3 regions of the Bradyrhizobium sp. CCBAU 45384 genome follow, and region 2 is predicted to be linked to each of the others. Evidence: predicted binding sites of a transcription regulator. Region 2 holds the regulator's gene; each other region holds the start of a gene.
The links. Region 2 encodes LexA, which represses DNA repair genes until DNA is damaged. Its sites were predicted from a motif close to TGTTCNNNNTGTGTTCNG; they were not measured.
Positions count from the first base shown of each region.

Region 1 (7,816 bases), on a different contig from region 2:
CGACGGCTTCGAGCTCGCCGCCATGATCCGCGAGCATCCGCGCTTCCAGAAGACCGCGATGATCTTCATCTCGGCCATTCAGGTCAGCGACATCGACCGCCTGCGCGGCTACGAGATGGGCGCGGTCGACTACGTGCCCGTGCCTGTCATCCCGGAAGTGCTGCGCGCCAAGGTCAAGGTGTTTGCCGAGCTCTATCGCAAGACGCGCGAGCTCGAACGGCTGAACCAGGATCTCGAGGATCGCGTCCGCGCCCGTACGGCCGAGCTGGAGAATTCGACCGCCAAGCTGCGCGAGAGCGAAGAGCGACGCACCATGGCGATCGCCGCCGGCAAGATGGGATCCTGGGATTGGGATTGGGTCAGCGGCGACTGGATGTGGGACGACGGGCAATATCGCATCTTTGGCGTCAGCCCCGAGAACTTCGAAGTCAACCCGGTCAACGTTCAGGCACTGTTACATCCAGACGACCTCGATCAGCTGCGCAAGGCCATCGCCGAATTCAACAAAGGAACGCGCGCCTACGAGACCGAATTCCGCATCGTTCGGCCCGACGGCGAGGTGCGCTGGTGCGTCGGCACGGCGGCCGCATCCGCGGATGCGAACGGTCGCGTCGTGCGGGTGAGCGGCGTCACCGTCGATATCACCGAGCGCAAACGGGCCGAGGAACGCCAGAACCTGCTGGCGCGCGAGGTCGATCACCGCGCCAAGAATGCGCTGGCGCTGGCGCAGTCGATCGTGCGCCTCACCCGCGCCGACGAGGTCAAGGCTTACGTCAATGCCGTGGAAGGACGCATCAATGCGCTCGCGCGCGTGCACACCATCCTCTCCTTGTCGAGCTGGCAGGGCGCCGAGCTCTCCAAGCTGATCGAGGAGGAGCTGGCGCCCTACTCGCTCGGCGGACAGATCAAGCTGGCAGGTCCCGAAGTGCAATTGGTGCCGGCCACTGCGCAGACGCTGGCCCTGGCGCTGCACGAGCTCTTCACCAACTCGGCCAAGTATGGCGCGCTCTCGACGCGGTCTGGGCGGCTCGCGATCAGCTGGCAGGCCGACAACGACCTCCTCATCCTGACGTGGGACGAGACCGGCGGGCCGATGGTCAGGACGCCGAAATCGCGCGGCTTCGGAACAAGAAGCCTGCTCGCCAGCGTCGAATCCCAGCTTGGCGGACAGGCGCAATTCGATTGGCGTTCGGAGGGCCTGCTGTGCCGTCTCGAAGTCCCCTTGACGCACAAGAGTGCGGCGACCGCGACGGCGCAGGACAAGTTCGAGACCAACAGCTCTCCTGAGCTTCAGCGCGCGTCGGGTTAACGCGACGCGGCAACCTTCAGCCGCGATATCGACCGCGGTTCATCGGCGATGCGCCCTTCGAGCCAGGCTTCCGTTTGCGCGAGATCGCGCAGCGCCCTCGCGTAGCGCAGCGCCGCGCTGCGGTCTGCACCACGCGGCAGCTTGCGCGCCTTGCGCAATATGTCGGCCGCCGCGTTACGGTAGGCCAGCGATCGATAGAGAAAGACCACCTTACCCATAGCTGATGTTCCCGTGTTGATGGCGTCTATCCTGGCAAGGCCGGCATGAACGCCGGATGAAGCGATGGTGACAAATCCTTTATGCGCAATGGAACCCCGCCATGACGGGCCGCGTTTGCATGCCAGATCGATCGGCAGTTCCATGCGCGCAAAAAAATCGCCAAACAGATCGCCAAATTTGATCTCTCCCACCGGCGTGATCAAGCTGATGACCCATGCGATGATGGGCGCTGCACTCGGTCTGATGTTCACGCTCGCACTCGTTCTGGCCAATCCCGCGGTTGCGGAATTGCTGAACCATGGCGGCCGTGCGGCGGCCTTGGTGTTTGTTGCAACGATGGTGACGACGTTTGCCATCGGCGCCTCGTTGACGGGCGTCGTATTCATCCTCAACGAGGACAAGGAAACCTGAAGCGGGCGCGAAACACGCGCGACCAATATTCTTCGGAACTCCTGCGGCAAATGGCGGTTGGCTCCTGCGTCAATTCAACTCAGGGAGTTCCCTTACATGAAGACGATCAAGCTCGCTCTTGCCGTGATGCTGGCCACCGGCCTTGCCGCCGCGCCGTTCGCTGCGCAGGCCAAGTCGCACAAGAAGCATCACTCCTCCTCCATGTCGCAGACCACCACGGGAGCGAACATGAAGAAGACCGTTCCGCCCGATCCGTCAGGCCAGGGCGGTTCTGGCCCCGGCAGCGACCATGGTGGCAGCATGACCGCGCCCCAGAACGGCCAGAGCAAGTAAGCGCGGGCTTACGGCAATAAGAAGCCCCGCGGCGACGCGGGGCTTCTCGTTGCGCGTGAGCAGTGCGCTCACGCTGCGCTGCGTTGGCTGTGGCGCCCTTCCTTGATCTCTTCGATGATCTTGGCACTGAAGGCTTCGAGGTCGCCGGGATTGCGCGAGGTGATCACGCCCTGGTCGACCACCACTTGCGAATCTTCCCACAACGCGCCGGCGTTGATCACGTCGGTCTTGATCGATTTGTAGGACGTCATCTTGCGGCCCTTGGCGATGCCGGTCTCGATCAGCAGCCAAGGCGCATGGCAGACGGCAGCGACGACCTTCTTGGCGTTGAAGATCTCCTTGATGAAGGCCAGCGCCTTCGGCTCCACGCGCAGGAGGTCGGGATTGATCTGCCCGCCGGGCAGAACGATTGCGTCGTAGTCGGTGCTGACGGCCTGATCGAGTGTCTTGTCGACCTTCACCGGCCTGCCCCAATCCTTCATGTCCCAGCCCTTGATCTCCCCTTCCGCGAGCGAGATCACGTGAACCGTCGCGCCGGCTTTCTTCAGGCGGTCGCGCGGCACCTCCAGTTCCGACTGCTCGAAGCCATTGGTGGCGAGAATCGCAATGGTCTTGCCGCTGAGCTCCATGGAACACTCCTTTTGTTTCGGGATGGTCGCAGTCAAATCAGGCGCGGTGCGATCGTTCCTGAAACATCATTCACATCGGGACGTCCCTCACCGCCACATCGTCGGCGCGCGGGTCAGCGCGTCCCGCCCAGCCCGCTTCAGATCCTCCAATGAGCAGCGGTCCTGGCGTGCGGTCGCCCGCAATCTGATCGCAACGCGCTCGCGCGTCGTCGTGTCCCACGCGGGCACGTCTGCGCAGACTTCATCGAGCACCGCCTGCAGCAAGGCGGCCATTTCGGCATCCGGCATGGACGAACTCCGGCAGGTCGCGTCGCGCGACCGCCTTAGCTGCGTCGGATGTCAGGGATGTTAAGGGAATGGACTACGGAGCTCGTCTTCACGAGTTGATCGAGCTGGGCCCGCTTGCGCGCGATCAGGAGCTGGGCGGCGGCGTCGTCGAGGCCTTCCCGCTGCAATTGCCGGATGGCGGAGCCCAATTCGAGGATCTCGGCGCGCAGTCTCAGAATCCGGTATGTGTCCGGGTCTTCCTCCACGGCCAGCCTCCCTCCACCAACGCCTCAGCGGCGTACCGGCCTGTTCTCGTTCTTCAGCGGACGCAGACGCACCCGGTCGCGGATGTCGGGCAACACCTCGCCGCCGCCCGCGGCCTTCCATTCGCTGATCAGCAGGTTGATCTTCCGGCGCAGCTGGATCTGCGCCTGGGCCCGTTCGCTGCAATCGCGGTCGCGATTGACAAGATCGCGCACGGATGCTTCGACATCCGCCATCTCCAGCCTCAAGATGCTGATTTTACGTCGAATTTCATTAATTCTGTTGTCCATGGCTTGTTAGAACAAAATAAGAACATATAGTCAAGCCACGAATTCAGGATGGAGAGCGAGATGCAGGTTCAGGGTAAATACGACGCCAAAGCTTTTCCGAACACCAAGGCTTTTCTGATGGAGCAGATGACCCGGGCGCAGGGGCTGCGGCTGAAGCGGCTGAGCGAAGAGGCCTACCAGCCCGCGCAATACGATCGCGATCTCTCCTTTGCCGAAGCCGCACGCCGCATCCAGATCCTGGAGGCAGAGATCGAGCTCGCGAACTCTTTCTGAAGAGGTCTATCGCCGGGCGCTTTTGGAACATTGGGTCAGCACTCCTGTTTTCTTGCAGAGCCATGGGAGAGAGCTGATGGCACGCAAGGCAAAGAAGCGCCGCTATTCACGTAGCTCCGGCAGCGATGTCGAGAGCGAGATGCGGCGCTACAAGAAAGGTACCGCCAAGAGCGGACGCGGCGGTCGCGGCGGACGGGTAAAGAGCCGCAAGCAGGCGATTGCGATCGGTCTGTCGAAAGCGCGCAAGAAAGGCAAGAAGGTGCCGAAGAAGGCGTCGAAGCGAAAGACGTCCAAGAAAAAGACGAGCAAGAAGAGCTCGAAGCGCAAATCCTCCAGGCGGTGACGCTGGCCGCCGTCAGATCATGCTGCCGGGCATGAAGCAGCGGATCGAAACGCCGAACACCGTCTTGACCGGCCAGACCATGGTGCGGCCGGCCCGATTTGGCTCGGTGATCACGGCTTCGTCGGGGACCTCGACCCATACTCCATCGAGCCTCACCCGGTAGTGACCATTATGCGAGTCCCAATCGGGATCGGCCACGGCAACGCCGTCGGCATCCGAGCAGCATGGACCAAGATGGCTGCGCAAGCTGTCGAACCAGGGTTTGAGCGGCGAGTCCGTGAAGCGACCGTCGTCACGACCCAAGGCGCTTCCGGTCGACAGCAGGAAGGGCGCGACGAGCAGCCCGAGCTTCAGCGAGAGCTTCAATCGATCCATGTCGGCACCGATCAATACGGACATCGGCCGGTTCCACAAATCAGCCGGACGTCCGAAGTTCCACTCCTGCAACTTGCCTCTGCGGCTTCATTGCCGCCGAAGCGCAACAGTATTGCCGAAGTTTGACCAGCGAACGCGGCTTTTTCGGACGAACCCGTCATCATTGCTGCCGTTAACGAGAATGTTATCAGCGGCCTGTGGGTATCTCGAGAGTCGCGCACGAAAAAGGCGGCCCGAAGGGCCGCCTTTTGAATTTGCCGTCAGGCTCGCGAGATCAGGCGAGCGGCACCGCGACGAACCGGGTCGCCTCCGCACTCTTCACCTGCAACAGCACGCTGTTCTTGCCTGATGATTTGGCCTGCGCCAGCTCGGAGCGGACCTCCGCGACGTTGGAAACAGCCTTGCCGCCGACATTGAGGATGACGTCGCCGGTCTGGATGCCACGCTGCGCGGCCGGCCCCTGCGGATCGACTTCGGTGACCACGACGCCCTTCTGCCCGGCCCCCTGGACTTCGCCTGATGGCGCCAGGCTGAGGCCGAGACGCGGCGTGCCGGGGGTCTGCTGGGTCTTGCCGTCATCGGACTGATTGCCTGCTTTGGCCTGCCGCTCGTTCGGCAGCTCGCCGAGGGCGAGCGTCACCGTCTTGCTGTCGCCCTTGTGGACGACGTCGAGCTTCACGGACGTACCCGGCGCCAGGGTGGCGATGGTGCGGGCGAGATCGCGGGAATCCTTGATCGCGGTGCCATTGACCGCGGTGATGACGTCGCCCGCCTCGATGCCGGCCTTTGCCGCCGGGCTGCCATCCTGCGGATTGTCGACGATCGCGCCGCGTGCCGCCTTCAGGCCGAGGCTGTCGGCGATCTCCGCGGTCACCGGCTGCACCTGGACGCCGAGCCAGCCGCGGGTGACGGCGCCCTTGTCCTTGAGCTGCGCGACGACGAGCTTTGCGGTCGAGGCCGGAATGTCGAAGCCAATGCCGACCGATCCGCCCGACGGCGAGTAGATCGCAGTGTTCACGCCAATGACGTTGCCGTTCATGTCGAAGGCCGGACCGCCGGAATTGCCCTTGTTGATCGGCGCATCGATCTGGATGAAGTCGTCATAGGGGCCGTTGCCGATGTCGCGACCGCTGGCCGAGACGATGCCGGCCGTCACGGTGCCGCCGAGGCCGAACGGATTGCCGACCGCGACCACCCAGTCGCCGATCCGCGGCTTCTGGTCGGAGAATTTCACGAACGGAAAGTCCTTGTTGCCGTCGACCTTGATCAGCGCGAGATCGGTCTTCGGATCGGTGCCGACCACCTTCGCGGTGTAGATCGTGCCGTCGTCCATCGTCACCTGAACGGATTGGGCGTGGTCGACGACATGGTTGTTGGTCACGGCATAGCCGTCGGCCGAGATGAAGAAGCCGGAGCCCTCGCCGGTGACCATCTGGTGCCGCTGCTGCGGCATGCCGTTCATGCCGCCGGGGCCGCGGAAGCCGAACTGCCGCGAGAACTGGTCGAACGGGAACTCTTCGTCCTGATCCATCCGGTTCTGTTGCAGCATTGCGCTCTTGTCGTTGTCCTGGTCGATTTTCACCCGCACCGAGATGACGGCCGGCTTGACCTTGCTGACGAGGTCGCCGAAGCCCTGCGGCGTTGCGGCGCTTTCAGCGGCCTGCGCAGGCGAAATCAGGGAGGACACGCCGAACGGCGTTGAAACGGGAGAAGCCGCCAGCACGGCCACGCCCAGCGCGGCAACGGTGCCAAGCAGCGCGAGCCGGCGCGGCCTCAAAATTGTAGGGGTCCTGGTGGTGTCGGAATTGACGCGATCGATCATGTCAAAATGTCCATGTTGGGTTAGTCGCCTTGCACCCAACATGGACATCGTCACCTTACGGCGTCCCGTCCACGCGATTAATTCTTGGCAAAGAAAGTGCGGCGGGCGGCCGCAGGGCACCATCCTCGCCGCAGATTTGATGCAGCTCAACGCGAGCCCTGCTGGCGGTGAAACACTTCTTCCATCGGATGATGTCCATCGGAGACGCCGCCATGTACAAAGACATTCTCGTCCACATCCCGACCGAACGACCGATGCGCGCCGTGATTGATGGCTCGATCTCGCTCGCAGCCAGCCTCAATGCCCATGTCGATGCGGTCGCGGTCGGCTATGTCGCAAGCACCACGGCCTACGTGATGGAGGGCGGTGCTGCCGTCGCGGCCGTGTTCGAGATGGAACGCGAACGGGCGGTCGAGCGGGCCGAAGCCGCGCTTGCCGTCTTCAGGAGCGAAGCGGGCAACGCCGATATCTCCTGCACCTGCCACCCGCTCGGCGCGATTCCGGTGGATGCAGCCGGTTCACTCGGCGAGATGGCGCGGCTGCACGACCTTAGCATCGTGCTTCAACCGGATCCCGAGCAGGTGACGTTCGACAACGAGGTCCCGCGCGAGATTCTGTTCCAGGCCGGTGGTCCGGTGCTATTCCTTCCATACACCTTTCGCGGGGCCTTCAAGGCGAAGCGGATCGGCATCTGCTGGGACGGCAGCCGCGTCGCGGCGCGTGCGCTCCGCGATGCAGCTACATTCCTCGCGCGCGCCGAGGAGATCGCGATCATTGCGATCAACGAGGGCGACACCGCCCCCGACGCCTCGGCGAACAATCTGGCCAAGCACCTCGGACGGCGCGGCCTCTCGCCCCGCACGATCAGCCTGTCGGCCACGCGCGCCGACATCCAGCCGACCATCCTGTCGCTGGCAGCCGACGAAAACCTCGATCTGCTGGTGATGGGTGGCTACGGCCATTCCCGCTTGCAGGAGCGCTTTCTCGGCGGCGTCACGCGCGCCATGCTGGAAGCCATGACCGTCCCTACGCTGATGTCGCATTAGAGCATGATGACGTTGGGTTCGATCGGCGCCCGGCATCACCTCTCCCCAACGGGAGAGGTGATCTGAGCGCGTTGGATTATGTCGATTCAATCAAAACGCATTCCGCTTTAGCGAAGATGCAAACGGCTGACATCACGCCGCAGCCGACGTCTCCCATGCCGCGGCGGCGATCGCGTCGTCTTCGCGCTGCGCATTGCACGCCTCGAAATGCGCTTTCAGCGCGATCTCGGCGAGA
Region 1 covers NZ_LBIZ01000009.1:17,757-25,572, reverse strand. Annotated here, with positions in the region: gene XH80_RS02275 (sensor histidine kinase) at 1-1,309, shown strand, start outside; gene XH80_RS02270 (hypothetical protein) at 1,306-1,731, opposite strand; gene XH80_RS02265 (hypothetical protein) at 1,736-1,939, shown strand; gene XH80_RS02260 (hypothetical protein) at 2,036-2,272, shown strand; gene XH80_RS02255 (type 1 glutamine amidotransferase domain-containing protein) at 2,341-2,901, opposite strand; gene XH80_RS02250 (hypothetical protein) at 2,989-3,189, opposite strand; gene XH80_RS02245 (hypothetical protein) at 3,225-3,434, opposite strand; gene XH80_RS02240 (hypothetical protein) at 3,459-3,668, opposite strand; gene XH80_RS02235 (DUF3072 domain-containing protein) at 3,783-3,995, shown strand; gene XH80_RS02230 (DUF6496 domain-containing protein) at 4,072-4,338, shown strand; gene XH80_RS02225 (hypothetical protein) at 4,351-4,713, opposite strand; gene XH80_RS02220 (Do family serine endopeptidase) at 4,988-6,535, opposite strand; gene XH80_RS02215 (universal stress protein) at 6,748-7,581, shown strand; gene XH80_RS02210 (hypothetical protein) at 7,714-7,816, opposite strand, start outside.
Region 1: XH80_RS02235 (DUF3072 domain-containing protein) is a predicted target of LexA. The motif match lies at 3,730-3,747, and genes of this name have one in related genera.

Region 2 (7,816 bases):
CGCGGTGCGCGCCAGGGACGGGCAGCTGCACCTGATCAGGGCGAAGAAGGACAATTTCCTGCTGAAGGAGTGGCTTGCAGCGGACGCTGATCCGCGCGATGCGGCGAGCACCTCGCTCGGCGACGGCGTGTCGTGCGACGATGCCGGCTGCGTGACGCCGCTTGCCGACGGCCGCATGGTCGCGCTGGCGCTCCGCATCGACGCGCTGGCTGATGATTGCGGTCGCGCGGCCCTGGTGGTGACGGCAAAGCCTGCGCCGCCGGATTGCACCGGGATGGTGATCGATCGGCCGCGTCTGGCGAGCCAGGGCGCGCTGGCGCTGACACGTCGCGGCGATGGCTTTGCCATTGCGGCGGCGAGGGCGAGAGGCGCAAACCGCCCCTGGTCGCCGGCGGCGGCCGGCGATGGAGATTTCGAAGGGACCCTCATGCCGCGGTCCGCAGCTCCGCGCGCCAAGGACGCAACACCGTCCGAGGCCGACCTTCAGGCCGAGGATTGAGGCATGATCCGGAAAAGCGCGGAGCGGTTCTCCGGCGCTACAAACGCGAAAACGCGTTTGCGCGGAGATCATGCCCAAATTAGGCCGGTTCAACCGATCGGCAGGCCCGGAGGTGTCGGCTGTCTGTCGGCGACAACTTGCGGCTTGTGCTCGCGCTCACCGAGCGGCAGGGTCACCGGCAGTTGCAGCACGGTTGCGCGCTGGCCTTCGACGAGCTGGGTCACCAGCACGTATTTGCCATCGGGGAATTCGATCGCGTCGTGATGACGATCGGGAATGTGCGGATCGACCTTGCCGAACTTGCCGACGCGCGAATTGATGGTGCGCGTCCAGATCCACCTGTTGTCGTAGCGGACGTTGTCGGCGAAGGCGAGCTCCGTTCCCGGCAGCAGGCAGACCGCGACCGACTTGTCGGCTTCGGAGGCGAAGCCGCGCGTCGAGGTGCCGCGGAAGGTTGTCGTGACGATCGTCTCGCCGACCTCTGCGGGACGCGTCGCGACGGCATGCAAGCTATAGTCACACATCGGGTGCTCCTCATCAGCGATAGAGCACCCGCGCCTCTTCTGAGGCGCAGGCCTCTATCAGAGTGGAAGCCTGCGATCATATGCCATGTTGGGGGCAAATCTGCGGCTTGAGTCTGCAGGCTGCCATCACAATTTCTTTTTCAGACGTCCGAGGAACAAAGACTGCTTCCGTGCATTCCGAGAGCTTCTTCGTTAGCGCCCAGCCGGTGCCGACCAACCCGAATAAGGCCAGGCTGGCTGCGCCCGTTGCCCGACGGCGTTGCGGGCATTGCGGAATTGTTCGTTCGTCGCCTGTGGCGCCCTGCGAACGTGATGCTGCGGCTGCGCAGCGAAGGTTTGCGACGCTGATATTGCGATCAGCGCGATCGCGACGGTGCTCAGAATAATCTTGCGCATGGCGGTCTCCTCGGTCTCGCAAGGCCTGCGAAGCGATGCGTGCTTCGTCATGGCGTGCCGGGGATGTAGCGCGGGAGAGGTGGCCGGATAATCAGTGCAAAACCAGAAAAACCAACCAGCCGGAGCGGACAATCGTCCGCTCCGATCTTGAGGGCGTGCTTGCCAGGTGGCGACGTGCGCCGCGTTCAGTATTTGCGGTACAGCCCGATCAGCTTGCCCTGGATCTTGACCCGGTTGGGCGGCAGGATCCGGACCTCGTAGGCGGCGTTTGCCGGCTCGAGCGCGATCGAGGCGCCGCGGCGGCGGAAACGCTTGAGCGTGGCTTCCTCGTCGTCGATCAGGGCCACCACGATATCGCCGGTGTCGCAGCTCTCGTTGCGCTGGATCAGCGCCATGTCGCCATCGAGAATGCCGGCATCGACCATGGAATCACCGCGGACTTCGAGCGCGTAGTGCTCGCCCGCGCCGAGCATGTCGGGCGGGACGCTGATGGTGTGGCTGCGCGTCTGCAAGGCCTCGATCGGCGTACCGGCCGCGATCCGGCCCATCACGGGAACTGCGACAGGGCGTTCGCCCTCATCGACGGGCGGGCTCGACATCGTGCGCACCTTGCCGAGATTGCCCTCGATGACGCTCGGCGTGAAGCCGCGACGGCTGCCGGCAGCCGCCTGGAGTTCAGGCAGCTTGATCACTTCGATGGCGCGGGCCCGGTTGGGCAGGCGGCGGATGAAGCCGCGCTCCTCGAGCGCAGTGATCAGGCGATGGATGCCCGACTTGGAGCGCAGGTCGAGCGCATCCTTCATCTCGTCGAAGGAGGGCGGCACGCCGCTTTCCTTCAATCGCTCGCTGATGAACCGCAGGAGCTCGTATTGTTTGCGCGTTAACATCTCGACCAAAATCCCCCTGACGATGTCGCTCGATTCCCAGACGCTGAATTCAGCAGTAAGCCGCTACATGCTCGAAACAAAGCATGAACGGACACTATATGTTCGATACATGTTCCACAACTGCTTAATTTACCGTGAACGCGACAAAGTTCGCGGGACGGTTGCGTCGGCGCGCTCACTCCGGCAGTCGCAACACCTCGCAAGGCGTGCCGGAAGCGGCCTTCGGTGCGAACGGCGCGCGCACGAGAAGTGCCTGTGCCGCAGCGAGATTCGCCAACAGTGAGGAATCCTGGTGGTTGACGGGAAGAGCGACGAGCGTGCCGTCGTCCCGCGTCTCCAGACGCGCACGCAGATAATCCTCGCGCTGGTCATTGGCCCCGAGGTCGCGACCGAGCACGGCGCGTTCGCGGCGATGATGAATCATTGAGCGGCCCGACAGCGCGCGAATCAGCGGCACCAGAAACAGGAAGCCGCAGACGTAGGATGACACGGGATTGCCGGGCAGGCCGATGACGCGCATCGGCCCGAGCTGCCCGTTCATCATCGGCTTGCCCGGCCGCATCGCGATCTTCCAGAACGCCATCGAGATACCTTCGTGCCGAAGCGCCTGCTGCACCAGATCGTGGTCACCGACAGACGCTCCGCCGGTCGTGATCAGGATGTCGGCGCCGGATTCGCGGGCGCGGCGGATGCCCGAGGTGGTGGCGGCAAGCGTGTCGGCGGCGACGCCGAGATCGATGGTGTCGGCACCCTCGCTGCGGGCGAGGGCGTGCAGGGCGTAGCCATTGGAATAGACGATCTGGCCGGGGCCGGGTGTCGAGCCCGGCATCACAAGCTCGTCGCCGGTTGCGAGAATCGCGACCTTAGGACGGCGATGAACGCTCAGCTGCGGATGGTTCATGCCCGCGGCGAGCGCAAGGTCCCGATCGGTCAGCCGTGCGCCCTTGCGCAGGAGCACGTCGCCCTCGCGGAAGTCGATCCCGGCCGGGCGAATGTGCCGCCCGGTGACGGCGGCTTCCTTGATCGTGATGCGCTTGCCGTCCGCGATGGTGTCCTCCTGGATCACGACCGCATCGGCGCCGGCGGGAACGACGCCGCCGGTGAAGATCCGGACAGCTTCGCCGGCACCGACCGTTCCTGCAAATGGGCGGCCGGCTGCAACCTCGCCGACCACCGTGAGCTGCGCATCAACCTTCGCAGCATCAGCCGCGCGAACGGCATAACCATCCATCGCTGACATCGCCTCGGGCGGCTGCGTCCGGCGCGCCGCGACGTCCCGCGCGAGCACGCGATGGAAGGCCTGATCCAGAGCGATCATTTCCTCAGCCAAAGGCTCCGCACCGGCGAGCACGGCGGCAAGCGCATCGGAAACCGGCATCAGGGCCACGGCGAACTCCCGCAACGAGATCAAGGACTCGGTCGGGCAAGGTTCTAGCCGAGCGGGAGGGCCGACGCAAAAAGGGCTATACTGCTGCGAAGCTTACGCTTCGGGCACTAGGGCTCATGTCCAGCATGATCCGGGCAGACCGGTCCGACGGGGGCAGAACTGTGGGCAGCGTCACGACCGCGTTATGGGATTTCCCCTTGCCGCGTTTTCCACTTCAGCGACGTCGGGCGCCTTGGGGCCCTGATCCCGGTCGGGCATCGGATCTGCCTGAGATTTCAGATCGGCCGCTTTGCTCATCAGCTTGGCAGAAAGCTCGGCGTCCGAAGTGGTCTTGGCGAATTTGACCAGCAGGGAGGCCTGCTTGGTGAGGTATGTTTTGCCCAACACGCGATATGTCCGTCCATGGAAGTCCCAGCGGACTCAAGAGTCCGGAAGGGGGCATTCCGTTCCCGGAACTCCGTACAAAAATGCACAAAGAGCTTTGGTTCCTCGTTTTCGGGCGAAATTGTTCCGGAAATTGCCGCCCGATCAGATCCCCAGCGCCTTCAGCGCGACGCCGACGTCGTGGTGTGAGGTCACATGGACCGCGGTGAGGCCGCGGGCGCGCGCGCCTTCGATGTTCTCGGCGAGGTCATCGAAGAACACGATCCGGCTCGCCGGTACGCCCATCGCGGCCACGACGTGGTCGAACGCTTCCGCATCCGGTTTGCGCAGGCCGATGCTGGAGGACAGGTACAACTCGCGGAAATGGCCGAGCAGGTCGGCATATTCTCTGGAAAAATAGTCGACGTGCGGGCGGTTGGTGTTGGAGAAGGCGTAGACCGGCATCTGCTTTGCCGCGCGCGACAGCAGCTCGGCGATGCCAGGCATCTCGCCCGCGAAAATCGCGTTCCACCCCTCGAGGAACTGGACATTCGAAATGGAGATTCCGAGCGAGGAGCGCAGCGAGGCAAAATAGTCTTCATCGCTGATCTTGCCGACCTCGTGCAGGCGGTAGGCCTCGTCGCGCACATAGCGGGCGACGATGGCTTCGGGCTCGCAGCCGGCATGTCCCGCCCAGCAGGCGATCGCCTTGGAGAAATCGATGTCGAGCACGACGCGCCCGAGATCGAACAGAAGCGCATCTGCGCTGCCGGGAGAGAGCGAGGTCATTGCATCCTTTCGGGTCAGTATCGGTAGGGCTCGTGGTCGAATAGCGGGAACGCGCTGAACACGCTCGGTACATTGGTTGCGGTGGCCGGGTGCAGGCAGGACTTGTCGACCTCGGCGAAGGAGGTGGCACCGAGCAGGCCGAGGCAGCGCAGCACCTCGTCCTCCAGCAGTTCCAGCATCCGCGTTACGCCGGTCTCGCCGGCTGCGGCCAGCGCCCAGCATTGCAGCCGGCCGATGCCGACGAGGTCGGCGCCCGCCGCGATCGCCTTGACGATGTCCGTGCCGCGGCAGAAGCCGCCATCGACCATGATCTTGGCGCGGCCTTTCACGGCGTCGACGATCTCGGGCAGCACATGCATGGCGCCGCGGCCGTGATCGAGCTGGCGGCCGCCATGGTTGGAGACGTAGATCCATTCGACGCCGTGATCGAGCGCGATCAGGGCATCCTCGGCGGTGGCGATGCCCTTGAGGATCAGGGGGATCTTGAATTTGTCCTTGATCATCTTCACGGTCCGCCACTCCAGCCCCTTCTGGTAGTCGCCGCCGGTGGCGCGCAGACGGCTCTCGCGAACATAGCGCTTGGCGATGTCGCGTTCGCGACGGCTGTAATGGGCGGTGTCGACGGTCAGGCAGAAGGCGGCATAATTGGCCTTCTGCGCCCGGCTGACGACGTCCGCGACGAACGCGTCATCGCCACGGACGTAGAGCTGGTACAGGCGCAGCGCATCGGGCGCGGCCTCGGCGGTCTTTTCCAGACCGGGCTCGGACACGGAGCTGAGCATGTGCGATGCGCCGAAAGTACCGGCGGCGCGCGCGACGCTGGCTGCGCCAAGGGGATCGAAGATCTCCAGCGCGCCGACGGGGGCGAGCACCACAGGCAGTCGCATCTTGCGGCCGAACTGCTCGACCGAGCCGCTGACCTTGCGCACGTCGCGCAGCACGCGGGGGCGGAACGCGATCTCGTCCAGCGCCATGCGGTTGCGGCGCATCGTGGTCTCTGTCTCGGCCGCGCCGACGATGTAGTCCCAGGCGTTCTGGTTGAGATTGGAACGCGCCTTCCGGATGAATTCGTGCAGGTTCTGGAACGGCTCGTTGCTGGCGCCGAGTTCGACGTTCCGTTCCGGCCGGAGTGCTTCGTTCATTGTTATCCTCCCGAGAATTTGAAGCAATTGTGCCATCGCCTATCCCGTCCAGCGCTCCAAGACCATCCTAAAATGGCATAGCTGCGAGGCGCCGTCCGGTCGACTGATTCCCGCTGGAAACGGGGCCGATCTTGCGAACGTTGCCAAATGTTTAGGCTTAGGCGAAGGGATTTTTACCGCGTACCCGCCGGCGTGGCAGGCCGGCCTTGAAGAAACCAGAATGATATTGTGAGAACCGGGCTGGATCGCCACTTGCATGGCGGCTGCCCAGCCTCAATAGAACCGCTCAGCGAAAAGGCCACCCATTCCATGCGGAAAACCCTGCTCTTCCCCCTGGGCGCGCTCACCGGAGCGTGCCTGACCCTCCTCGTATCAGGTCCGCAGGGCGGACTATGGGCGGCTCGGGCGGCGGCAGGCGCGGATGATGCATATTCCCAGCTCAACCTGTTCGGGGAAGTTTTCGAGCGGGTGAAGGCGAGCTACGTCGAGAAACCCGACAATGCCAAGCTGATCGAAGGCGCCATCACGGGCATGGTGACCTCGCTCGATCCGCATTCCCGCTACATGAACGACAAGGCCTGGACCGAGATGCAGGAGACCACCTCCGGCGAGTTCGGCGGCCTCGGCATCGAGGTCACGATGGAAGAGGGCCTGGTCAAGGTCGTTTCCCCGATCGACGATACGCCGGCGTCCAAGGCCGGCATCATGTCCGGCGACCTCATCAGCAAGATCGACGGCGAAAACGTGCAGGGCATGACGCTCGAGCAGGCCGTCAACAAGATGAAGGGGCCGGTCGACACCAAGACCAAGCTGACCATCGTGCGCAAGGGCGCCGATGCTCCGCTCGATGTCGCGATCACGCGCGAGATCATCCATGTCCGCCCGGTCCGCTTCCACGTGGAGAACGGGGACATCGGCTACATCCGCGTCACCTCGTTCAACGAGCAGACCACCGACGGCCTGAAGAAGGCGATCGCCTCGATCTCCAAGGACGTCCCGCAAGACAAGCTCATTGGCTATGTGATGGATCTGCGCAACAACCCAGGCGGCCTGCTCGACCAGGCCGTGTCGGTATCGAGCGCGTTCCTGCAGCGCGGCGAGGTCGTCTCGACCCGCGGACGCAATCCGGAAGAAACCCAGCGCTTCACTGCGCATGGCGGCGACCTCACCAAGGGCAAGCCGCTCGTTATTCTGGTCAATGGCGGCTCGGCTTCGGCGTCGGAAATCGTGGCGGGCGCGCTGCATGATCACAAGCGTGCTACGATCATCGGCACGCGCTCGTTCGGCAAGGGCTCGGTGCAGACCATCATTCCGCTCGGCACCGGCAATGGCGCGCTGGCATTGACCACGGCGCGCTACTACACGCCGTCGGGCCGCTCGATCCAGGCTCAGGGCATCGCGCCCGATATCGAGATCCTCCAGGACGTCCCGGCCGAGCTGAAGGGCCGCGTCGACACCATCGCCGAATCGCAGATGCGCGGCCATCTGCAGGCCGCCGACGGCACCGAGCAGACGGGCTCGCAGTCCTATGTCCCGCCGGAAGAGAAGGACGACAAGGCGCTGCACGCGGCCTATGACTTCCTGCACGGCGTCACGGTGAATGCGGCTGCCGCGAAACCGGCGCCGAAGACGACGGTGCCGAACTAGAGCGAGAAGCCGACGGATACAGCGCCCGGGTGCGGATGAACCGCTCCCGGGCGAATTCGTCTTGGGCGCTGTCGTCAAGTCCGGGCAACTCAACGTCTCGGCCGCAGGCTTGACCAGTGTCGCTGCGTCGGGCTTCCGCCGTAGCGACAACGAGGACACACTGTTTCCCCGTTGCGTTGCCT
Region 2 covers NZ_LBIZ01000114.1:53,653-61,468, forward strand. Annotated here, with positions in the region: partial or broken gene XH80_RS26480 (ComEC/Rec2 family competence protein) at 1-499, shown strand, start outside; gene XH80_RS26485 (hypothetical protein) at 589-1,023, opposite strand; gene XH80_RS26490 (hypothetical protein) at 1,216-1,419, opposite strand; gene lexA (transcriptional repressor LexA) at 1,605-2,306, opposite strand; gene XH80_RS26500 (molybdopterin molybdotransferase MoeA) at 2,482-3,693, opposite strand; gene XH80_RS26505 (hypothetical protein) at 3,865-4,080, opposite strand; gene XH80_RS26510 (HAD family hydrolase) at 4,222-4,845, opposite strand; gene XH80_RS26515 (alpha-hydroxy acid oxidase) at 4,860-5,987, opposite strand; gene XH80_RS26520 (S41 family peptidase) at 6,297-7,634, shown strand.

Region 3 (7,816 bases), on a different contig from region 2:
CGGCCATCGCGAAAGACGTCGAGCTGATCGAGCGTCTTCTCCGGCGATTTCGCCTGGCACTCGGTGTCGCGGAACGTCGTGAAATCGTGCTTGCCGAGCAGGCGCTGGGCGGCCGCATGCATCGCGTCAGCGTCGAGCCGGCGCGGCACGCGCCAGGCATGGCCGGCGTCGAGCGCGAGATTGGCGCGGGTGTTGATGACGCGGTAGCGATAGTGGCGCCTGATCGCCGAGAAGCGGGCCTCGAAATGATCGGGCACGATCTCGGCTTCGAGCACTGCGATCGGATGCGGGCGCAAATGCGCATTCAACCCGTCGCGAAACCGCCCGGGCGGAAACTGCTTCTCGACATCGACGTGCGCAACCTGGCCGCGCGCATGCACGCCGGCATCGGTACGGCCGGCACCGTGCACGCGCAGATCGGCGCCCGTCATCGCCTTCACCGCTGCTTCCAGGGCGCCCTGGACCGAGGGCAGCGTGTCCTGGATCTGCCAGCCGAAGAACGGGGCACCGTCATATTCGATGGTGAGCTTGTAGCGCGGCATTAGGTGAGCCGCATCGGCGGCTTCACAGGCGTGCCGCGCAAAAAGTCTGCCGCCTGCATCCGGCCCTTGCCCTCGCGCTGCAGCTCGAGGATGCGGATGGCGCCCTCGCCGCAGGCGATGGTGAGTTGATCGTCCAGCACTGCGCCCGGCGCGCCGGAACCTTCGGCAAGCGCGCAGCGCAGGATTTTGACCCGCGCATTCTCAAGCTCGGCCCAGGCGCCGGGAAACGGCGACAGGCCATGAATATGGCGCAGCACCGCATGGGCGGGCTTGCTCCAGTCGATCCGCGCCTCGGCCTTGTCGATCTTGGCGGCATAAGTGACGCCGTCCTCGCGCTGCTTTTTCAGCTGCAACCCGCCGCGGTCAAGCGCCGCCATGGCGCGCACCATCAGGTCGGCGCCGAGACGGGCGAGGCGATCGTGCAGATCGGCCGCGGTCATGTTGTCGGTGATCGGAAGCCGCTCGGCCATGGCGACGTCGCCGGTATCGAGGCCGACATCCATCTTCATCACCATGACGCCGCTCTCGGCATCGCCGGCCATGATCGCGCGGTTGATCGGCGCGGCGCCGCGCCAGCGCGGCAGCAGCGAAGCGTGAAGGTTGTAGCAACCGAGCCGGGGCGCATCGAGGATCGCCTGCGGCAGGATCATGCCATAGGCGACGACGACAGCGGCATCGGCGTCGAAGGCGCGAAACTCTTCCAGCGCCTCCGGCGTCTTCAACGTCTTCGGCGTCAGCACCGGGACGCCGAGCTTTCGCGCGGCCTCTTCAATCGGCGTCGGCTGCATCTGCAGCCCGCGCCGCCCGCCCGGCTTCGGCGCGCGGGTATAGACGGCCACGATCTCGTGGCCGTGCGCGACGAGCTCGAGCAGCGTCGGCACGGAGAAATCGGGCGTGCCCATGAAGATCAGGCGGAGCGGCATCGGGGAAAAACCTGCGAAGGACGCAATTAATGTGACCGTCATTCCGGGGCGGCTCGAAGAGCCGAACCCGGAATCTCGAGGTTCCGGGTTCGATGCCTTGCATCGCCCCGGAACAACGACAGAAAGACCTACTCCGCCGCGCGCTTGGCGGCTTTCTCGAACTTCTTGATGACGCGGTCGCGCTTGAGCTTCGACAGATAGTCGACGAACAGCACGCCGTTGAGATGATCGATCTCATGCTGGATGCAGGTGGCGTAGAGGCCTTCGGCGTCCTCCTCGTGCAGCTTGCCGTCGAGATCGGTGAAGCGCACGCGCACCTTGGCCGGGCGTTCGACCTCCTCGTAATATTCGGGGATCGACAGGCAGCCTTCCTCGTAAGTGGACAGCTCCTCGGACGAGGCGATGATCTCCGGATTGATGAAGACGCGCGGCTCCGGCTTGGTCTCGCCGTCCGGGTTGGGCTTGGCGAGGTCCATGGTGATCAGCCGCAGCGGCTGCGCGATCTGGATCGCAGCGAGGCCAATGCCGGGCGCGTCGTACATGGTCTCGAACATGTCGTCGGCAAGCTTGCGGATCTCCGGCGTGACCTTCTCGATCGGCTTGGAGACCAGACGCAGCTGCTTGTCGGGCAGGATGATGATTTCTCTGAGGGCCATGGCGGGCGATTTAAGCTGCGCACGAGAAGCGGTCAATGCGGCCGGGAACGCGTCAACCCTCCGCTAACCATAAAACTTCGCCTTTCGGTAACCATAAAAATGAGGGGGGCGGTTAGGCCCATCGTTCTCTCTTCGTTCGCTCTGGCTCGCGAATCGGCTAGAAGGGCGACATGAACGAGATCATTTTCATGCTGGGCGACTGGCCGGTGCGCACCATCGATGCGCTGATTGGCTTCGGCGCCCTCGTCCTCATCCTGCTGGTGGTGATTGCCGTCGTGATCGCGCGCTCGGGGCGGCGCGGCGCGGAACTCGCGATGGCGAGCGCGATCCGGGCCGACGAGCTGGAGGAGCGGCTCGCCCAGGTGCTGCACGCGCAGAGCGAGGCCTCCGGCCGGGTCGACGCCATGACCCAGGCGCTGGCCGGCCGCCAGGCCGAAATGGCGCGGGCGGTCAACGAGCGGCTGGATTCGGTGACCCATCGGGTCGGCCAGTCCATGGAACACTCGACCCGCAACACCATGGAGAGCCTGCGCGCGCTGCACGAGCGGCTCGGCATCATCGACTCTGCCCACAAGAACCTCACCGACCTCACCACGCAGGTGACGACCCTGCGCGACGTGCTCGCCAACAAGCAGTCGCGCGGCGCCTTCGGCCAGGCGCGGATGGAGGCGATCGTCCAGGACGGTCTGCCGAAGGGGTCCTACGAATTCCAGTTCACGCTCTCGACCGGAAAACGGCCCGACTGCGTCGTGTTCCTGCCCGACCAGCGCCCGCTCTGCATCGATGCGAAATTCCCGCTGGAGGCGATGACCGCGCTGCACGATGCCCGCACCGACGAGGAGAAGCGCCTCGCCACGCAGCGGCTGCGCAGCGACGTGATGAAGCATGTCAGCGACATCGCGGAAAAATACCTCGTCACCGGCGAGACCCAGGAGATGGCGCTGATGTTCGTGCCGTCGGAATCGGTCTACGCCGAAATCCATGACGGCTTCGACGACGTGATCCAGAAGGCCTATCGCGCCCGCGTCGTGCTGGTGTCGCCCTCGCTCTTGATGCTCGCGATCCAGGTGATGCAGCAGATCATGAAGGACGCGCGCATGCGCGATGCCGCCGACCAGATCCAGACCGAGGTGATCAAGCTCGGCGACGATCTCGGCCGCCTGCGCGACCGTGTGTTGAAATTGCAGAAGCACTTTGCCGACGCCAACGAAGACGTCCGGCAGATCCTGATCTCCGCCGACAAGATCGAGAAGCGGGCGGGACGAATCGAGGAGCTCGATTTCAGCAAGACCGATGCGCCGGAAGGCCCGCGGCTGGTGACGACGGGCGCGGGCGAGCTGTTTCCGAAGAAGCTGCAAGCGGGGGAATAGGATATGGGCACACTGCCATACCCCGCGAAGGCGGGGTATCCAGTACGCCGCGGCAGCAGTGATTGAATCGAGGTGCTGGTGACTACTGGATCGTCCGCCTTCGCGGACGATGACATTGAGGGGGCCGAAGGCATTCCCGCCACACGGCTGCCGCGAGTCTTTTCCCCCGGAATCTGCTAACACCGCCCCATGACCGCACCCGACACGACGTCCCCCGCCGGCACTGACGCCCCCGCGACCTCCTGGCGCGACAGCCTGGCTGTGTACTTGCAACCGCGGGTGCTGATCGTGCTGTTCCTCGGCTTTTCGTCAGGGCTGCCGCTGGCACTGTCGGGCTCGACGCTGCTGGTGTGGATGCGCGAGGCCGGCGTCGATCTCAAGACCATCGGGCTGTTTGCATTGGTGGGCACGCCCTATACGCTGAAGTTCCTGTGGGCGCCCCTGGTGGATGCGCTGCACGTGCCGCTGTTCACGCGCGCCTTCGGACGGCGGCGCGGCTGGCTGCTGTTCTCGCAGCTGCTGCTAATCATTTCGATCCTGCTGCTGGCGATGACCGATCCGGCGCGGTCGCCGTTCTACGTCGCGCTCGGTGCGCTGCTGGTGGCGACGACGTCGTCGACCCAGGACATCGTGGTCGACGCCTTCCGCGTCGAGAGCCTGCCGGAGAGCGAGCAGGCGGCCGGCATGGCGGCCTATGTCGCGGCCTATCGCATCGGCATGCTGGTTTCGACCGCGGGCGCGCTGTTCATCGTCTCCGGCTTCGAGAGCACCGGCATCACGCGCAGCGCGGCCTGGATGTGGGGCTATGTGGTGATGGCGGCGATGGTGCTGATCGGGACGATCACGGCGCTTGTTGCGACCGAGCCCGAGCAGTCGGTGCGGGCGGAAGCTGCGACGCAAACCGAGACCGCATTCACGCGGGTGCTGCACGCGGCGATCGGCGCCTTCTCGGAATTCCTGTCGCGCAAGGACGCGCTCGCAGCGCTCGCCTTCGTGGTGCTGTTCAAGTTCACCGACGCGTTCTCCGGCACCATGACGGCGCCGTTCGTGATCGATCTCGGCTTCACTCGCAACGATTATGCGGCGATCGTGAAAGGCGTCGGCCTTGCCGCGACGCTGATCGGCGGCTTTGCCGGCGGCTTCGTCGCGCGGCGCTACTCGCTGGCGACCTCGCTGTGGATTGGCGGCGTGGTGCAGGCGCTGGCCAACCTCACCTTCTCCTGGCTCGCGCTGGTCGGCACCAATCAATGGGCGCTGGCGCTTGCGATCTGCGCCGAGAATTTCACCAGCGCCATCGGCACGGTGATCTTCGTCGCCTATCTCTCGGCGCTGTGCCAAAACCCGCGGCACACCGCGACGCAATATGCGCTGCTCACCGCGCTTGCGGCGGTGGGACGGACGTACCTGTCGTCCGGGGCAGGCTTCGTCGCCAGCGCGACCGGCTGGCCGCTGTTCTTCGTGATCTGCGTGCTGGTGGCGATTCCGAGCCTGGTGTTGCTCACCTGGCTGCAGAAGCGCGGGCATTTCGAGACGCTGGGGCCGGTGAGGGTGTAGGGCGAGCACGTGCCGCAGCCGCAATGCCGTAGGGTGGGCAAAGGCGCAACGCGCCGTGCCCACCATCTCTCTCGGTCGTCAACAGTGCGTGGGCACGCTTCGCTTTGCCCACCCTACGGCAGCTCGCTACGGCACCTCGCCTGCCGCCCTTACTTCTTCACCAGGCTCCATTTCGTCACGACAGCCTCGCTCATCTGGCCGGGATCGCTGGCGCAGGCGACTTCATCTACCTTCACGGAGATCTCCTTGCCGACGAAGGATTTCAGCTGCGAGGCCTGCGCGTCGCTGGAGGTGACGAGCTGGAAGGTCTCGGGCCCGGTCTCGAGGTCGCACAGCCCGTTCGGCGCCGGCAGGCGGCGCGGCTCGGAGGTGATCTGGTACATCGCGACACGCTTGCCCGCGTTCTTGGCGTCGCGAATCTTCATGGCGTTGAGCTCGCCCGAGAGCACCTCGCCGGCGCTGATCGGCTTGCCGGGCTTCGAGGGCGGCGGCGCCTCGCTCTCCTGCTGCGCGGCGGCGATGGCCGGCGTCACCAGCAGCAGTATCGTCGCGACCAAAGCCGATCGTGTGGCGAAAAGTTTCGTCATGTCGTCCGTTCCGCGGGTCTGTGGCTAGAACAGGGTGCGCTGCCGCATGGCGGCCGATAGCGTGCCCTCATCGAGATAATCAAGCTCGCCGCCGACAGGCACACCATGAGCCAGCCGGGTGACCTTAACGTTGGCGTCCTGAAGCAGGTCGGTGATGTAGTGCGCCGTGGTCTGGCCGTCGACAGTCGCATTCAGCGCCAGAATGACCTCGTGCACCTCGGGTGCGTGCGCGCGCGCGACCAGCGCGTCGATGGTGAGGTCCTGCGGGCCGACACCGTCGAGCGGCGACAGGGTCGCACCCAGCACGTGATAGCGGCCCTGGGTTGCATTGGCCCGCTCCAGCGCCCAGAGATCGGCGACATCGGCGACGACGACGATGATGGCGCCATCGCGCTTCGCATCGGTGCAGACCGTGCAGGGATTTTGCGTATCGATATTGCCGCAGGTCTTGCAGACCTGGACCTTGTCCAGCGCGACCTGCAAGGCTGATGACAGCGGCATCATCAGCGCTTCGCGCTTCTTGATCAGATGCAGCGCCGCGCGACGCGCGGAGCGCGGGCCCAAACCGGGCAGCCGCGCGAGAAGCTGGACCAGCCGCTCGATTTCAGGACCTGCAACCGCGCCCATCTTACTGGCCGAACAGCCCCGGCGGCAGGCCGAGCCCGCCGGTCAGCGACTGCATCTTCTCCTGCATCGCGGTCTCGGCCTTGCGGCGGGCGTCACCGAGCGCGGTGACGAGCAGGTCTTCCAGCACCTCGCGTTCTTCCGGCTTCATCAGCGAGGGATCGATCTTGACGCCCTTGACGTCCATCTTCGCGGTCATGCGCACGGCGACGAGGCCGCCGCCGGAGATACCCTCGACCTCCACATTGCCGAGCTGCTCCTGCATCTCCTGCATCTTGGATTGCAGCTGCGCCGCCTGCTTCATCATGCCGAGAAAATCAGCCATGGGTTTTCGTCCTCAAAGATAGGCTCAGAGATCGTCGTCGGCGTCGGAACCGTCGGGCGGATCGTCAGAGCCGTAGTCAGCGTTAATATTGGACTCCGGCGTCTCCGGGGCAAGCCTGCGGACCTCGATGACCTTCGCACCGGGGAAGCGCGACAGCACCTCCTGCACGCGCGGATCGGCCTCTGCGTTGCGCGCATGTTCCTGCTTGGCGGCCTGGTTCACCGAACGGAGCGTGGGCTGGCCCTGCTCGTTGGAAACGATCATGGTCCAGCGCCGGCCGGTCCACAGCTCGAACTTCTTCGCAAGCTCCGAGATCATGGTCTTGGAGGCGTTCGGCTCGAGCGCGACCTCCAGCCGGCCCTCCTCGAAACGGACGAGCCGCATGTCGCCTTCCAGCGCGCTCTTGGTCATGAGGTCGCGCTTCTGGCCCGCGAGCGCGACGAGCTGGGTGAAGCTGGTGACACGCAGCTGAGGTGTTGCGCCTTGCGGATCCGGCGCGGGCGCCGCCATCTGCGGCCGCGCGCCGCCGCCGAACGCCGATGGCGACGAGGTCGGCATGCGAACCGGCGCGGCCGGCGGGGCCGGCGCCGCGGAGACCGTCGGCCCCGCCGGCGCGCTGCTGCGCGCGGCACCGCCGCCCACGACCTGTGAGCCGCCGCCATTCTGCTCCAGCAACCGGATCGCTTCGTCCGGCGTCGGCAGATCGGCGACATAGGCGATGCGCACCAGCACCATCTCGGCGGCTGCGGCCGGGCGCGTCGCGCCCTGTACCTCGGTGATGCCCTTGAGCAGCATCTGCCACATCCGCGACAGCACGCGCATCGAGATCCTTGAGGCGAAATCCTTCGCGCGCACGCGCTCGGTCTCGCCATAGGCGACGTTGTCGGCCGTCGCCGGCACGATCTTCACGCGGGTGACGAAATTGACGAATTCAGCGAGATCCGACAGCACCACGATCGGATCCGCGCCGACATCGTACTGATCGCGGAACTCCTTGAACGCAGCCGCGATGTCGCCGCGTGCCAGCGACTCGAACAGATCGATGACACGGGTGCGGTCGGCAAGGCCCAGCATCTGCCTGACCGCATCGGCCTTCACCCGGCCCGCCGCATGGGCGATGGCCTGGTCGAGCAGCGACAGCGAATCGCGCACCGAGCCTTCGGCCGCGCGCGCGATGATCCCGAGCGCCTCCGGCTCGATCTCGACATGTTCCTTCGCGGCGATGTTGGCGAGAT
Region 3 covers NZ_LBIZ01000120.1:264,384-272,199, reverse strand. Annotated here, with positions in the region: gene truA (tRNA pseudouridine(38-40) synthase TruA) at 1-542, opposite strand, end outside; gene fmt (methionyl-tRNA formyltransferase) at 542-1,465, opposite strand; gene def (peptide deformylase) at 1,594-2,121, opposite strand; gene XH80_RS41015 (DNA recombination protein RmuC) at 2,292-3,491, shown strand; gene XH80_RS41010 (AmpG family muropeptide MFS transporter) at 3,681-5,045, shown strand; gene XH80_RS41005 (hypothetical protein) at 5,195-5,632, opposite strand; gene recR (recombination mediator RecR) at 5,657-6,259, opposite strand; gene XH80_RS40995 (YbaB/EbfC family nucleoid-associated protein) at 6,261-6,581, opposite strand; gene XH80_RS40990 (DNA polymerase III subunit gamma/tau) at 6,606-7,816, opposite strand, start outside.
Region 3: XH80_RS41015 (DNA recombination protein RmuC) is a predicted target of LexA. The motif match lies at 2,244-2,261, and genes of this name have one in related genera.